One region of the Dietzia sp. NPDC055343 genome, then DNA from elsewhere that is predicted to be linked to it. Evidence: predicted binding sites of a transcription regulator. Region 1 holds the regulator's gene; the other holds the start of a gene.
What was found. Region 1 encodes LexA, which represses DNA repair genes until DNA is damaged. Its sites were predicted from a motif close to CGAACANNTGTTCG; they were not measured.

Region 1 (8,029 bases):
TGGCTCCATCGCCGAGATGTGTGGCAACGGGGTCCGGGTGTTCGCCCACGCGCTGGTCGCGACCGGCCGCGCGGAGACGGGAGAGGTCCGGGTCGGCACCCGTTCCGGACCCCGACCGGCCCGGATCCTCGAACACCGCGGAGATCGCGCGGTGGTCCGTGTCGATATGGGGCAGCCGGAGCTTCTCGGTCTGTCGTCAGTGCAGGTCGGGGATCGGACGTTCGCCGGGATCGCGGTGGACATGGGCAATCCCCACCTCGCCTGTGTCGTGCCCGGGCTCGATGGTGAGACGCTTGCGGCGCTTCCCCTCCACCGCCAACCGGGGTTCGACACGGACTTCTTTCCGGAGGGGGTCAACGTGGAGATCTCGACTCCCCTGCGGGAGGGCCGTGTCTCGATGCGGGTCCATGAACGTGGGGCGGGCGAGACGATGTCCTGTGGGACCGGAATCGTCGCCACGGCGGTGGCCGCGCTCGCGGATGCCGGCCGGACCGCCGGCGAGGTCGTCGTCACGGTGCCGGGCGGGGAGGTCGCCGTCGGCCTGACCGAGAGCGGATCCACGCTCACCGGCCCGTCGGTACTCGTCGCGGAGGGCACATTCCGGAGGTCGTAGCGCATGTTCTCCGTCTATCCCGGGGTCGGCGCCCGGCGGCATGACCGGGCTTGGTATGAGATGATGGCCGGGAATGACTAACGAATCCGGGGCGGCGGACCGCCCACTACGTAATCTCGACCCCTCCATCGGCGAACTGCAGCTCGAGGAACGCTCCTCGCTGCGCCGGGTCGCGGGTCTGTCCACAGAGCTCCAGGACGTCAACGATGCCGAGTACCGGCAACTCCGACTGGAGCGGGTCGTGCTCGTCGGGGTGTGGACCGAGGGCTCGTCCGCCCAGGCCGACGCGGCGATGGCCGAGCTCGCCCAACTCGCGGAGACCGCCGGGTCCGAGGTGTGCGACGCGCTGATCCAGCGCCGGGACAAGCCCGATGCGTCGACGTACATCGGGTCCGGCAAGGTGAGCGTGCTCAAGGATGTGATCGCCGCCACCGGCGCGGATACGGTGATCTGTGACGGTGAGCTGACCCCGGGCCAGCTGATCTCGCTGGAGAAAGCCGTGAACGTCAAGGTCATCGACCGGACCGCACTGATCCTGGATATCTTCGCCCAGCACGCCACGAGCCGCGAAGGCAAGGCGCAGGTCTCGCTGGCCCAGATGGAGTACATGCTTCCCAGGCTGCGGGGTTGGGGCGAGTCGCTCTCCCGGCAGGCAGGCGGCCGCGCCGGCAGCAACGGTGGCGTGGGCCTGCGCGGTCCCGGCGAGACCAAGATCGAAACCGACCGCCGCCGGATCCGTGAGCGGATGGCGAAGCTGCGACGCGAGATCAAGGGTATGAAGCAGGCTCGCGACACCAAGCGTCACCGCCGTCGTGCCACCCCGGTGCCGTCGATCGCGATCGCCGGGTACACGAACGCCGGTAAATCGAGTCTCCTGAACCGGATCACCGGAGCCGGGGTGCTCGTTCAGAACGCGCTGTTCGCCACCCTGGACCCCACGACCCGGCGTGCAGATCTCCCGGACGGGCGAACGGTCGTGTTCACCGACACCGTGGGCTTCGTCCGACACCTTCCCACGCAACTCGTTGAGGCATTCCGATCGACTCTGGAAGAGGTCGTCGATTCGGAACTGCTCCTGCACGTGGTCGATGGCTCGGATCCGATGCCGCTGCACCAGATCGAAGCGGTGCGCAGGGTGATCAACGACGTCGTCGAGGAGCAGGGCGCCGAGCGGCCCCGTGAGTTGGTCGTGATCAACAAGATCGATGCGGCAGACCCGTTGGTGCTGACCGAGCTGCATCACGCGGTTCCGGACGGCGTGTTCGTGTCCGCCGCGACGGGGGAGGGGATGGACGAGCTCCTCGAGGCGATCATGGACATCATTGCCTCCGGTGACACTGAGGTCACGCTACTCGTGCCCTACCGGCGGGGTGAGGTGATCTCCCGGGTGCACGCGGAGGGCGCGGTTCTCGCTGAGGCGCACACGCAGGAGGGCACGAGGATCACGGTGCGGCTGCCCCAGTCGGTGGCCGGCGAGGTGTCCGAGTTCCTGGCCGACGGCACACACGGCGGCGCCGCCTGAGCCCGGGTTCCGGGAGCAGGCGGCGCGGGCCGGACTGGGGACTTCTCGTGAACGTCACATCTTGCGGAAGACCGTGACAACCTTGCCGAGCACCGTCGCATGCTCGCCGGGAATGGGGCTGAACGCGGGATTATGGGGAAGTAGCCAGACGCCCGTCTCGTCCTTACGGAAGGTCTTGACCGTGGCCTCCCCGTCGATCATCGCGGCCACGATCTCGCCGTTGTCGGCCACGTTCTGCTGACGGACCACCACATAGTCGCCGTCACAGATCGCGGCGTCGATCATCGACTCGCCGACCACCTTGAGCATGAACAACTCCCCCGACCCCACCAGGTCCGCAGGTAGCGGGAACACTTCGTCGACCGCCTGTTCAGCCAGAATCGGCCCCCCGGCGGCGATGCGCCCCAGCACGGGAACATAGACCGCTTCCGTTGCCCCGGACGGGCGCCCCTGAGGCGGGGTGGGTGCGCGCCGACCCCGCGACTTCTGGCCCGGGACGCCATGCACGTCGACCGCCCGCGGCTTGTGGGGATCCCGGGTCAGGAAGCCCTTCTTCTCGAGGGTCCGGAGCTGATGCGCGACGGAGGAGGTGGACTGCAGTCCCACCGCATCGCCGATCTCCCGGATGCTGGGCGGATATCCACGGTCTTTCACCGTGTCGTGGATATGTAGCAACACGCTCTTCTGACGAGGCGTGAGCGCCTCGAAGTCCGGTTTCGGCATCGCGATGTCCCTTCGGCGAATGGATGTTCGACGTCTCTCTTTGTCTACACCCTAGACGGGCCGGGAACGAAGCGCCACACACCTGTTCGAAGAAATTCGCGCTCGGGTGGTGACTCTGTCGGAGTCGCGTGATACAACTCTAGGCAGTGTTCGAGTTCGAACAGGTGTTTCGGGCAACACACACAAGCGTGCGATTCCGTGTCGCACAGTCTGTCGAGTAGGGAGTGGCCATGTCCGTTCAGGAGCTTCAGTCGCACGCGCACCTCACGCGGAGCTGGACCGAGGTCTGCGCAGGGGAACACGGCGTCGTCTCGGTCCGGGACTCGGGGGGCCGGGGCGGGCGGCCGGCGTCGGCTCTGCCGTCCGGCGCCTCACGCACCCGGCCGGTGGTCCGTTCGAAGGGCCGACGTGCCGGTGGGGCTGTGAGCACGGATCGCGCGCGGCCGGTATCGGCACGCAAGTCAGTGCAGCGCCGGGGTGTGGCATTCGACCGATCGCCGGCGAGCGGTCGTTCGACTTCTGCTGCCCCGGTCGTGCCCGGTCGTCGGATCGTGGTCCGATCGGCGGGGTCTGTGCGCGCGTGCAACGTGCAGGCGCCGGCGACGGCGCCCGTGGGAGTGGTGGATGACGTGCCGACGTGGGCGCTGGTCGTCTGTGGAGTCCTTTTCGGGATCGCGATGCTCCTGGCGCTGGCCTTCCTCGGCGGGCCCGCCTACGCGTGATCGGGTGGTCGGCCTCTTAGACTGGAGTAGAGACGGCACATGGTCCGTCTCCGTCCCGGTGAGCAGTTCACCTGAGGGCGTGAGATCCGGTCAATGAAGGGCGGAACGGGAATGTACTGCCCGACGTGCCACAACGAGGACTCCCGGGTGATCGATTCCCGGTCCGTCGACGAGGGGCAGGCGATCAGACGCCGTCGCGAGTGTTCGGAATGCGGGCACAGGTTCACCACTCTCGAGACGCCTCTGCTGACGGTCCTCAAACGCAATGGAGTGACCGAGTCCTTCAGCCGCGACAAAGTGGTCAGAGGCGTGCGCCGTGCATGCCAGGGGAGGTCTGTGGAGGAAGCCGCACTCCGCAGGCTCGCGCAGCAGGTCGAGGACGCGGTCCGCGCACGAGGCGCCTCCGAGGTCCCTGCGCACGAGATCGGACTCGCCATCCTGGGGCCGCTGCAGGACTTGGACGAAGTCGCGTATCTGAGGTTCGCCTCCGTATACAAGCAGTTCAGTTCGGCGGACGATTTCGAACGAGAGATCATCGCTCTCAAAGAGCGCCGCGACACTCGGTAGCCGGCCGGCTCAACGCGAGGACTTCTGGGACAGTGCGGTACGGACAGCCTTGTCGATCCGCTCCGGCGATACCGACTGGGCCGTACCGAGCGACTGCGCGAACAGCCCGACCCGGTATTCCGCCAGCATCCACCGCAGGTCACGGATCGCTCTGGCGCCGCCCGGCCGCGCGCGAAGCACAGCACATGCCTCCTCGACCGTGGATTCCGAGCGGGCAACCCGTGCCGACAGTTCGGCGTGGCGCCCCGGCGCCTTCTCCGCCAGATCCAGGCGCATCGACACGGCTCGGACATGGCGCTCCAGATGCGGCAGCACGGACGCGGGATGCCGGGCCAGGAACCCTTTTCCGGTCAGGTACTCCAGGGAGGGACGAACAGTGTCAGCGAGCGTGGGCGGGGACTCCGCCAGGCGTGCCGAGACCTGCTGAGCCCGGACCAACGCTGTCACGACGGTCGAGATGGAGGTGGCGACAGCCCCCGGCACCTCGGCCCGCGCGGTGGCACGTAGTTCCAGGAAATCAGCGGCCTCGAGTACCGGCGCGCCCTGTCGGCTCGCGAGCAGTCTGGCGCACACGGCGAGAGAGGCATCCGAGACCAGAGCATCGATGCCGCCGTACGGATACTGGCTGAGGGCGAGACGTTGCTCGACCGGGCGCCCCCGGAGGATCGACGACGGTGCGACGAGATCAGCGGTCATCAAGGACAGGACGGCCTTGGTCTGGGTCGCCCGGCGCTCTTCCTCGGTGGTGCACGCGACCCGGTGGATGCCGTCTGTCGTGATCCGCAGGGCGGGATAGACGGTCACCTCGACGCCGTCCACCGACCCCGTCACCGAGCGAGGCAGATCACCGATCGTGTCGGCAGTCCATTCGCGGTGCGGCCCGTCGTCGGGGATCAGCCGTCGATTGAGGGTGGAACGGACTTTGTCGGTGAGTCTGGAACGCAGTGCTCTGAGGTCGGTCCCCGCGTCGACCACCGTGTCGCCGTCGACGACCTCGAACCTGACACGCAGATGATCAGGTAACTGCTCCGGTCGGAACTCTCTCGGATCCACGGTGGTCCCGATCCGGGTCGACAGCGCCTCCGCCAACGCGACGGGCAGAGGGGCCGAGCGAGGTTTCACATCGGCGAGCAGCAGACCGGCGTACTCGGCCGGTGGCGAACACATCCGCCGTAGGTACTTGGGCAGCGTCCGCAGCATCTCGGTGTAGAGTTCCTCGCGCAACCCCGGGACGAGCCACTCGAACCCCGCTGCGGTCACGGAACTGAGCTGCGGGAGCGGGATACGGATGGTGATCCCGTCCGCGGCGCCACCGGGTTCGAACTCGTAGTGCAGTTCGAAGCGACGTTCACCCTGTTGCCAGAACGGCGGAAAGGCGGCGGCATCCGGCGCCTTCTCCGCGGTGCGGATGTCCTCGTCGGTCAGGCGCAGCGCAGCGGGATCGCGGTGGCCCTTCTTCTTCCACCATGATTCGAGGTGCCGACCGGAGGTGATGTCCGCGGGAAGGCGCTCGAGGTAGAACCCGGCCAGCGCCTCGTCGTCGATCACGAGGTCACGCCGACGGCTACGGGTTTCCAGCTCGCGGGCCTGCTCGACAGCCCGTGCGTTGTCGATGATCGCCGGGACCCGCGTCGTCCATCTGCCCTCGACGATCCCGTGGCGCACGAACATCTCCCGCGCCAACGGTGCATCGACCCGCGAGAGCAGGATCCGCCGCGCCTCTACTACCGTTAAGCCGAGCAGGAGTACCTTCTCGTATGCCATGGCGGCGCCCTGGGCGTCGGACCAGTGGGGTTCGGAGTACTGCGAGCGCACCAGGTGCTCTCCCAACTGCTCGATCCATGCCGGATCGATTCGCGCCACATCTCGCGCCCAGAGCCGAGAGGTCTCGACCAGTTCGGATGCCATCACCCAGCGGGGGGGCTTCCTGGCCAGGTCCGAGCCCGGGAACACCTGGAACCGGATCCCGCGGGTGCCGCGGAACTCGCGTGTGTCCTCGTCGCGCACTCCCACATTGGTGAGTAGTCCCGCCAGGATCGCCTTGTGGAGATCGTCCTCGACGGCGTGCTCGGACGGCGGGTGCCAGCCCTGTTCTCGGCACATGCTCCGCAGTTGGGCGGTGAGGTCCTGCCACTCACGGATGCGCAGCCAGTGTAGGTACTCGGCCTTGCACATCCTGCGGAACGCACTGCCGGACAGCTCGCGCCGCTGCTCGGTGATGTAGCGCCACAGATTGAGGTAGCCGAGGAAGTCCGAGCTCTTGTCCGCGAACCGGCGGTGCAACTGATCCGCCTTGTCCCGTTCCTCGGCCGGTCTCTCGCGCACGTCCTGTACCGTGAGCGCCGCCACCACGACGAGGATGTCGCCGAGAGACCCGTTCCGGTGGCCTTCCACGACCATCCTGGCCAGGCGCGGATCGAGCGGGAGGACCGCCATCTCGCGGCCGAGCTTCGTCAGATGAGGCCGCTCGTCGTCGTCGATGCGTAGGGCGCCCAGTTCGGTGAGCAGCGTCATCCCGTCCCGGACGGACCTGCGGTCCGGTGGCTCCACGAACGGGAAGTCATCCACCGGCCCCAGGTCGAGGTCGGCCATGGACAGGATCACCGACGCCAGGTTGGTCCGGAGGATCTCCGGGTCGGTGAACTCGGGCCGGGATTCGAAGTCGTCTTCCGAGTACATGCGGATGCAGATCCCGTCCGCGACACGGCCACAGCGACCGGCGCGCTGTGCGGCGGAGGCCTGCGATACCGGCTCGATGGGCAGCCGCTGGACTTTGGTGCGGGTGGAGTAGCGGGAGATCCTGGCCAGGCCTGTGTCCACGACGTAGCGGATGCCCGGCACGGTGACGGATGTCTCGGCGATGTTGGTCGAGAGCACCACCCGGCGCGTCGAATGGGCGCGGAAGGCCTTCTGCTGCTCGGCCGCGGTGAGTCGGGCGAACAGCGGGAAGATCTCGGTGTTCTTGAACCGACGTCCGCGCAGCACCTCCTCGGCGTCGCGGATCTCGCGCTCGCCGGAGAGGAACACCAGGACGTCGCCGTCGTCCTCCCGGAGCAGTTCGGAGACCGCGTCAGCCAGCCCGTCCAGTGGGTCGAGATCGATCACCCTGTCGCCCTGCTCCACCTGTAGAGGGCGGTAGCGGATCTCGACGGGGTAGGTACGGCCGGAGACCTCGATGACCGGCGCGGGCCGACCCCCGGCGTCGGCGAAATGGCGGGCGAACCGCTCGGGGTCGATCGTCGCGGAGGTGATGATGAGCTTGAGGTCGGGGCGCTTCGGCAGGATCTGCTTGAGGTAGCCGAGCAGGAAGTCGATGTTGAGGCTGCGCTCGTGCGCCTCGTCGATGATGATCGTGTCGTAGGCGCGCAACAGCCGGTCGCGGCGGATCTCGGCGAGCAGCACGCCGTCGGTCATCAGCTTGACCGCGGTTTCCGGGCTCGTGCGGTCGTCGAAGCGCACAGCGGAGCCGACGAGACCGCCGATCTGCACACCCAGCTCCTCGGCGATGCGCTCGGCGACCGACCGGGCGGCGAGCCGGCGCGGCTGTGTGTGACCGATCATCCCGCGGACACCGCGGCCCAGTTCGAGGCAGATTTTGGGGATCTGCGTGGTCTTACCCGAGCCGGTCTCGCCGGCGATCACCACCACCTGGTTGCCGCGGATGGCCTCTGCGATCTCGTCCTTGCGCGTGCTGACCGGCAGCTGCCCGGGGTACTCGGGGATCGGGATCGAGTCAGCCCGACGCCGGAGCCACTCGGCTGCCTTGTCGACGCGCTCGGAGAGCTCGTCCAGTTGGTCTGCGCGGGCCCGCCGGATCCGGGGCCGGAGCCGGTGGGCGTCGAGGGTGCCGACCTCGTCGAGGCGGACGAGCAGCTCGTGGCG
Region 2 (8,029 bases), on a different contig from region 1:
AGGTCGTCGACTACGCCAAGAACCAGGCGGAGCCCGAGTACGACACGTCCGTCACCGAGTCGAAGGACGACGGCAAGAAGGACATCGACGCGGATATCGGCGACGATCTGGACGACCTGCTGGCAGCGGTCGAGCTCGTGGTCTCCAGCCAGTTCGGCTCCACCTCGATGCTGCAGCGCAAGCTGCGCGTCGGGTTCGCCAAGGCCGGCCGGCTCATGGACCTGATGGAGTCCCGCGACATCGTGGGGCCGTCCGAGGGATCCAAGGCCCGCGAGGTCCTGGTCCGGCCCGAAGAGCTGGCATCCGTTCTGTGGATGATCAAGGGCGGCACCCCGCCGGAGGAGCATGCGGTCGACCCGGCGGGGGAGCCCTCCGCGATCGGCGATCCCGTGGAGTCGCCCGTCGGCTGACCGTCCCGGCCGTTGCCGTCCGGGGCGGGCCCTCAGGCCAGCGCACCGAACACGGGCATCCATTCCCGGACGGTGATCTCCGGGACCACGCCCCGGACGCAGTGCGGGTCCTGAGCGATCAGTGCGCGTGCGGCCTCGTCGTCGTCGGCCTCGACCAGGAGCAACGCACCGGAGCCGTCCACGAACGGACCCACGGTACGGATCGAGCCCGCCTCGACCCGGGCCGCCAGCCATTCGCGGTGCGCGGGCTTGTTCGCCTCCCGCTCGTCGGTCTGTGCGGCCTCGTAGCGGTAGGTGACGGCGAAGAGCGGCATGTGGGGTCTCCCTCTGGTGTGGGTGGGCTGGCTGTGCCGTCAAGGGTAGGCGGGCGGCTCTGGCTAAGGTGAAGAGGTGACTACCTCCACGACTGGCGAAGGCAGCCCCACCGCCGAGGTCCCCGTTCTCAACATCGCGAACCTCCTCACGGTGCTGCGGATCATCCTGGTCCCGGTCTTCCTCGTCGTGTTCTTCGTGGCGGGCGCCCAGGACGCCTGGTGGCGGATCGGTGCGTTCTGCGTGTTCGCCGTCGCGATGTTGACCGACTACGCAGACGGTTACCTCGCGCGCAGACTCGGACTCATCACCGATTTCGGCAAGATCGCCGACCCGATCGCGGACAAGGCACTCATGGCCGCGGCAATGATCTCGCTCTCGCTCGTCCACGATCTGTTCTGGTGGGTCACCGTCGTCATCCTGGTGCGCGAAGTCGGGATCACGCTCTGGCGCTTCTTCGGCGTCGACCACGTGGTGGCGGCGAGCAGGGGCGGCAAGCTCAAGACCGTCACGCAGACACTCGGCGTCGGGCTGCTCATCCTGCCGCTGCCCTACTGGGTGTGGCCACTGGAGTGGCTCATCGTCGGCGTGGCGGTGGTGCTGACCGTCTACACCGGGATCGACTACGTGGTCAAGGCCCGGCAGGCCGCGGCGCGGGGTCGATGAGCGAGCCCGGGGCGGTCGAGGGGCCGGGGAATGCGTCGGTGGAGGAGGCACTCGTCGCGACGCTGAAGGCCCGGGGATGGACCCTCGCCACTGCCGAGTCGCTGACAGCCGGCCTCGTGGCGGCCACGATCGCGAACGTGCCCGGGGCCAGTGCGGTGTTGCGGGGCGGGCTCGTCGTCTACGCCACCGACCTCAAGCATGTCCTGGCCGACGTGCCGCAGAACGTCCTGGACCTGCACGGAGCGGTGTCCGCGGAGACCGCGCGGGCGCTGGCCACGGGCGCGGCGGCCCGCTGCCGGGCGGACGTCGGACTCGCGCTGACCGGGGTGGCGGGCCCCGACGAGCAGGAGGGTCTTCCGGTCGGCACTGTGTACGTGGGGCTGTGCGTCCCAGGTCGTGCGGCATGGTCGGTGCGGTTGGCGCTCGCCGGTGATCGACGGCGGATCCGCGACCAGGCGTGCGACGCGGCGATGTCGCTGGTCACCGAGGTGGCGGCCGGGGCCCGCCCGGCCGGCGGCAACGGAGGGCGGGATCGATGAACGGACGTCCTGCGACGGGGATCGGGAAAGTGGGAACGAATCCGGAAGGTGACGCGTTGTACCCGGTGATGCCGAACATCCAGATGACCACACTGCCCCGCCCCGACCAGCCGAGCGCCCCGCCGTTGTTGCGCGAGACCCTCGGGACGGTTCTGCGTGGCCTGCGCGGGGAGTCAGGTCGGACCCTGCGGGATGTAGCCGACGCGGCGAGGGTCAGCCCCGGATATCTCTCCGAGATCGAGCGGGGGCGCAAGGAGGCCTCCAGCGAATTGCTTGCGTCGATCTCCGGAGCGCTGGAGGTGTCGCTCGGCGAGATCCTCATCCGCGCGGCGCTGGAGGTCTCGCCACCGGGCACGTTCACCGAGCCCGTGCTCGCAGCTTGATTCCCTTTCCGGGACAACTCCAGGTGGTCCACCCATGACGGCGTTCGGTACCGTAGAACAGACCCGTCGTCCGAATCGGCAGAAGGACTAAACGCAGCGATGGCCAATCCGTTTTCCAAGGCATGGCGCTACCTCATGGCGTTGTTCGATTCGAAGATCGACGAACACGCCGATCCGAAGGTGCAGATCCAGCAGGCCATCGCCGACGCGCAGCGTCAGCACCAGCAGCTCTCACAGCAGGCCGCGGCCGTCATCGGTAACCAGCGCCAGCTCGAGATGAAACTGAACCGGCAACTCGCGGACATCGAGAAGCTCCAGGGGTCTACCCGTCAGGCGCTGCAGATGTCGGACCAGGCCCGTCAGAACGGTGACGTGCAGAAGGCCACCGAGTACGAGAACGCCGCCGAGGCGTTCGCGGCTCAGCTCGTCACCGCGGAACAGAACGTGGAGGACCTCAAGGGTCTGCACGATCAGTCTCTTCAGGCCGCCGGTCAGGCGAAGAAGGCCGTCGAGCAGAACGCCATGGTGCTCCAGCAGAAGGTCGCAGAGCGCACCAAGCTCCTCAGCCAGCTCGAGCAGGCCAAGATGCAGGAGCAGGTCAGTGCCTCCCTGCAGTCGATGTCGGAGCTGTCGTCCGGTGGTAACACCCCGAACCTCGATCAGGTCCGCGACAAGATCGAGAAGCGTTACGCCAACGCACTCGGCTCCGCGGAGCTCGCCCAGAACTCGGTCCAGGGCCGGATGATGGAGATCGAGCAGGCGTCCACGCAGATGGCGGGCCACAGTCGGCTCGAGCAGATCCGGGCGTCGATGCAGGCGGAGGGCGGCCAGCTCGGCCAGGGCAGCGGCTCCTCCGGTCAGCTCGGACAGGGCCAAGCGCAGCCGGCCACACCGCCCCAGCAGCAGGCGCAGACCGAACAGCAGTGATCTGGAGGCACACGGGCCGTCGGCGGGTTCGCCGGCGGCCCGTTGTCGTCCGAACAGGGAGGTGCAGCGGGTGACACTGACCGAGTTCAACGCCAGAACGGTGGAGGCCTTCGGTGAACTCCGCGCGGACCACCTCGTGCGGACGCACCATCTGGCCGCGTGCGGTGGCCGTACCGCCCATGAGGCGATCGATGGAGGACAATCGGTCAAGCAGGTCTGGCTCGCGCTCTGTGACGAGTTCGACGTCCCCGAACAGTTGCGCTAGCGCCATATGTACGGCGTGTCGTTCGACGTCGAACAGACGTTCCCCTACACTGGAACACGGATGACGGCGGGCCCCCGCTGTCCACAGGGCGTCACCAGTCCACAGGAGACGGTCGCCGGGCCTCGTATGGCGCTTCGTGTCGTACCCGGCCCGTAACGTCCGCGAGTGAAACCACACAGACCGATCGGCGAGGCGCCGGGGGTCGAGCACGAACGGAGCAGACACATGGCAGCTAAGGCCAAGACGGGCACGGGCAAGCCCGGCGCCGCACAGAATCGTGAGCAGGCACTCGAACTGGCCCTGGCCCAGATCGACAAGGCCTACGGCAAGGGCTCCGTCATGCGGTTGGGAGACGACAATCGGCCGCCGGTCCAGGTCATCCCCTCCGGCGCACTGTCGCTGGACGTGGCGCTCGGGGTCGGCGGATTCCCCCGTGGCCGTGTCGTGGAGATCTACGGTCCGGAGTCCTCGGGTAAGACCACCGTGGCCCTCCACGCTGTCGCCAACGCCCAGGCCGCCGGTGGTATCGCGGCGTTCATCGATGCGGAACACGCACTCGATCCGGAGTACGCACGCAAGCTCGGCGTGGATACGGACAACCTCATCGTCTCTCAGCCGGATACCGGCGAGCAGGCGCTCGAGATCGCGGACATGCTCGTCAAGTCCGGAGCCATCGACATCCTGGTGATCGACTCCGTTGCGGCGCTCGTGCCGCGCGCGGAGATCGAGGGCGAGATGGGCGACAGTCACGTCGGACTCCAGGCCCGCCTCATGAGTCAGGCCCTGCGAAAGATGACGGGCGCCCTGCACAACACCGGGACCACCGCGGTGTTCATCAACCAGCTTCGCGAGAAGATCGGCGTGATGTTCGGCTCGCCCGAGACCACCACCGGTGGTAAGGCGCTCAAGTTCTACGCCTCGGTGCGGCTGGACGTGCGTCGCATCGAGACGCTGAAGGACGGGGCGGACGCGGTCGGTAACCGCACCAAGGTCAAGGTCGTCAAGAACAAGGTTGCGCCGCCCTTCAAGATCGCCGAGTTCGACATCGTCTACGGCGAGGGCATCAGCCGCGAGGGCTCGCTCATCGACATGGGCGTGGAGAACGGCTTCATCAAGAAGTCCGGTTCCTGGTTCACCTACGGTCAGGACCAGCTGGGGCAGGGTAAGGAGAATGCCCGCCGCTACCTCAAGGAGAACCCGGCCGTCCGGGACGAGATCGAGCGCAAGATCCTGGACAAGCTCAACATCGGAGCTGGGGCCGAGATCGCGGAGATCGAGGCGGAGTCCGACGAGGACGCCCCGATCGACGTGGTGCCCGTCGAGTTCTGATGCCGATGGATCGGACGCGCCCGGAAGGGCAGCGCGCGACCGGTCAGCGCCCGGAGCTCGATGCGGATGAGCTCCGGGCGGCAATAGCGGCGGTCGAAGCCCGTCCGTCGGGATCGTCGGACCTGCCTCCGCTCGCTCCGGAGGCGCACGAGGCGGCAACGGCGGCACTGCGGTTACTCCGCTACCGGCCACGTAGTGAGCATGAGCTACGTGGGCGTCTGGCCGAGAAGGAACACCCGGCAGAGGCGATCGACGAGGCGATCGACCGCATCCGGGTGTGGGGCTTGATCGACGACGGGGAGTTCGCTGCGGAATGGGTGCGGGGTCGTCGGCGGCGGCGGGGTCGAGCCCGCGGCGCCCTGGAACGCGAGCTCCGGGACAAGGGCGTCGCGGAGGCCCACATCGCCGACGCGGTGGCCGATATAGACGATTCCGATGAACGTCTGCAGGCCACGGAACTCGTGCGCGCTCGTTTGTCGAGACGCCCTGCCGGCGCGGCCAGCGGAGCGGCTCGCGCCGGGGAACGGCGTCGACTCGTGTCGTTCCTCGCCCGGCGGGGCTATCCCACGGGGCTGGCCATGGCCGTGGTGGATGCCGAGTTGGCGGCCCACGCTTCGTCCTGAGTACCCTGGCCTGCGTGGATTCTCTCGTGACCGACCTGCAGCAGGCGCCCGGGGACGCCCCGGTGGACGGCGCCGATCAGCGGACCTACCAGGTGCGCACCTTCGGATGCCAGATGAACGTCCATGACTCCGAACGGATGTCCGGGGTCCTGGAAGAGGCGGGCTATATCCCCTTCGAGGGGGAGGCCGACCCGGTGACCGGCGCCCTTCCGGACCTCGTGGTCTTCAACACCTGCGCGGTGCGTGAGAACGCCGACAACCGACTCTACGGAACGCTGGGGCATCTGCGCCCGTGGAAGGACGCCAACCCGCGCCTGCAGATCGCCGTCGGCGGGTGTCTGGCGCAGAAGGACAAGGACGTCGTCGTCTCGCGGGCGCCCTGGGTGGACGTGGTGTTCGGCACCCACAACCTCGGCCACCTGGCGACCATGCTCGAGCGTTCGAGGCACAACGAGCGCGCCGAGGTCGAGATCGCTGATTCCCTTCAGCACTTTCCCTCGACGCTGCCCGCGACCCGTGATTCGGCCTATGCGGGCTGGGTGTCGGTATCCGTCGGCTGCAACAACACGTGCACGTTCTGCATCGTTCCCTCGCTACGTGGCAAAGAGGTCGACCGCCGGCCGGGCGAGGTCCTCGCCGAGGTCCAGGCCCTCGCCGACGAGGGGGTCATCGAGGTGACCCTCCTCGGCCAGAACGTCAACGCCTACGGCAGGTCGTTCCACGACCCGGACGAGCCCTCGGACAAGGGCGCATTCGCGAAGTTGCTCCGCGCCGCCGGTCGGGTCGAGGGGATCGAACGGATCCGTTTCACCTCCCCGCACCCTGCCGAGTTCACAGACGATGTGATCGAGGCGATGGCATCCACTCCTACTGTGTGCCCGCAGCTGCACATGCCCCTGCAGTCCGGTTCCGACCGCGTACTGCGCGCGATGCGACGGTCGTACCGCTCGGAGAAGTTCCTGGGCATCCTGGACCGGGTCCGCGTCGCGATGCCGGACGCCGCCATCACCACCGATATCATCGTGGGCTTCCCCGGGGAGACCGAGGAGGACTTCCAGGCGACACTCGACGTGGTCGAGAAGGCGCGATTCTCCAGCGCGTTCACCTTCCAGTATTCTCCGCGCCCGGGGACCCCGGCCGCCACCATGGAGGACCAGATCCCCAAGGCCGTCGTCCAGGAGCGGTACGAGCGACTCATCGAGCTCCAGGAGCGGATCACGCTGGAGGAGAACCAGGCCCGCGTCGGCCGCGTGGTGGAGGTTCTCGTCACCGCCGACGAGGGACGCAAGGATGCCGCCACCGCGCGGATGACGGGGCGAGCGCGCGACGGCATACTCGTGCACTTCGCGCCGACCGGCGACAACGCGGATCGCGTCCGCCCGGGTGACGTGATCACCACGCGGATCACGGCTGCTGCCCCACACCACCTGCTCGCCGACGACGGCGTGCTCAGCTACCGCGCCACCCGCGCCGGCGACCGGCACGAAGCGGGGGAGAAGCCCGAGACCCCGCCGATCGGCGTCGGCCTCGGACTGCCCACATTGCGTCGAGACGTCGCGGTCGACGACGTCCTTGAGAAGGGATGCCCCACGTGAGTAACGCGGACCGCCCCGATCCCATCGCCGGGATCATGGAAGTAACCCGAAACGCGGAATCAGAGATGCGCCGCAAGGACCGTGTGCTCGGCCGGACGCTCGTCATCGGCCGGGCCTACCTCGCGTCCACGGTGCTCATCGTCATCCTCGCCGCGATGCTTCTCCTGCCGCACAGTGACGGGGTCCGCGGTATCGATGTGCTGTTCTTCACCGACGCGGCCGCCGATCAGTCGACCTCGCTGCCCTCGCACATCTTCGTGCTGTTGTACTCCGTGGGCACGATCGGGTTCGGCGCACTCATGATCCTCACCCAGAAGTGGTGGGCGGCCGGGGTCGCATGGAGCGCCACCTGCGTGTCAGCGGTCTACGGGATCCTGGCGATCTGGCTCCGACAGTCCGGACGCGGGCCCGACCCCGATTTCCAGGGGTTCGGAGGCCCGGGTATCGGAATGTACCTGAGTGAGATCCTGCTGTTCCTGCTCATCGGAACTCTCGCCGGCGTGCTCTGGACGCGCACCCCTGAGCAGCGCCAGCTGGAAGAGAACGCGCGAAGCGGGGACGGTCTCTGATCTGACCTGCTCAGACATGACGAAAAGGGGGCGGGGTGCCAGGCACCCCGCCCCCTTTCGTCATCGGCCGGCGCGTATCGCTGACCCGGTCAGCGCGTATCGACGGCGTTCTCCGCGGCCTCCGCCCACTCCCGCCACTGGGCGGCCTGGGAGCGTGCGTTGTTGGCGTCCTTGCTCTTGCCCGCGGCTTCGGCCTTCTCCGCCTGGTCCTCGAAGTCGCGGACCCGGTCCCAGAACTGCCCCGCGCGGGCCTTGGCCTCCGGATCGGTGCGACGCCACTCGGTGTCGGCGGCCTCCGAAACCGACTTCTCGATCGCCCGGATCCGGTTCTCGAGCGGACCCATCCGATCTCGGGGAACCTTCCCGATCTCCTCCCAACGCGACTGCAGTTCGCGCAGGGTCGAGCGGGCG

Region 2: a site for LexA is predicted at 3,532-3,545, ahead of recA (recombinase RecA). Genes of this name have one in related genera too.

Annotation. Positions count from the first base shown of each region.
Region 1 covers NZ_JBSHMJ010000010.1:92,325-100,353, reverse strand. The annotation lists gene dapF (diaminopimelate epimerase) at 1-613, shown strand, start outside; gene hflX (GTPase HflX) at 687-2,135, shown strand; gene lexA (transcriptional repressor LexA) at 2,190-2,858, opposite strand; gene ACWIE7_RS07255 (hypothetical protein) at 3,338-3,580, shown strand; gene nrdR (transcriptional regulator NrdR) at 3,692-4,147, shown strand; gene hrpA (ATP-dependent RNA helicase HrpA) at 4,157-8,029, opposite strand, start outside.
Region 2 covers NZ_JBSHMJ010000009.1:99,812-107,840, forward strand. The annotation lists gene ACWIE7_RS06715 (DNA translocase FtsK) at 1-410, shown strand, start outside; gene ACWIE7_RS06720 (YciI family protein) at 443-724, opposite strand; gene pgsA (CDP-diacylglycerol--glycerol-3-phosphate 3-phosphatidyltransferase) at 801-1,388, shown strand; gene ACWIE7_RS06730 (CinA family protein) at 1,385-1,927, shown strand; gene ACWIE7_RS06735 (helix-turn-helix domain-containing protein) at 1,996-2,310, shown strand; gene ACWIE7_RS06740 (PspA/IM30 family protein) at 2,410-3,237, shown strand; gene ACWIE7_RS06745 (DUF3046 domain-containing protein) at 3,308-3,502, shown strand; gene recA (recombinase RecA) at 3,728-4,831, shown strand; gene ACWIE7_RS06755 (regulatory protein RecX) at 4,837-5,454, shown strand; gene miaB (tRNA (N6-isopentenyl adenosine(37)-C2)-methylthiotransferase MiaB) at 5,481-7,049, shown strand; gene ACWIE7_RS06765 (Rv2732c family membrane protein) at 7,037-7,618, shown strand; gene ACWIE7_RS06770 (DUF349 domain-containing protein) at 7,708-8,029, opposite strand, start outside.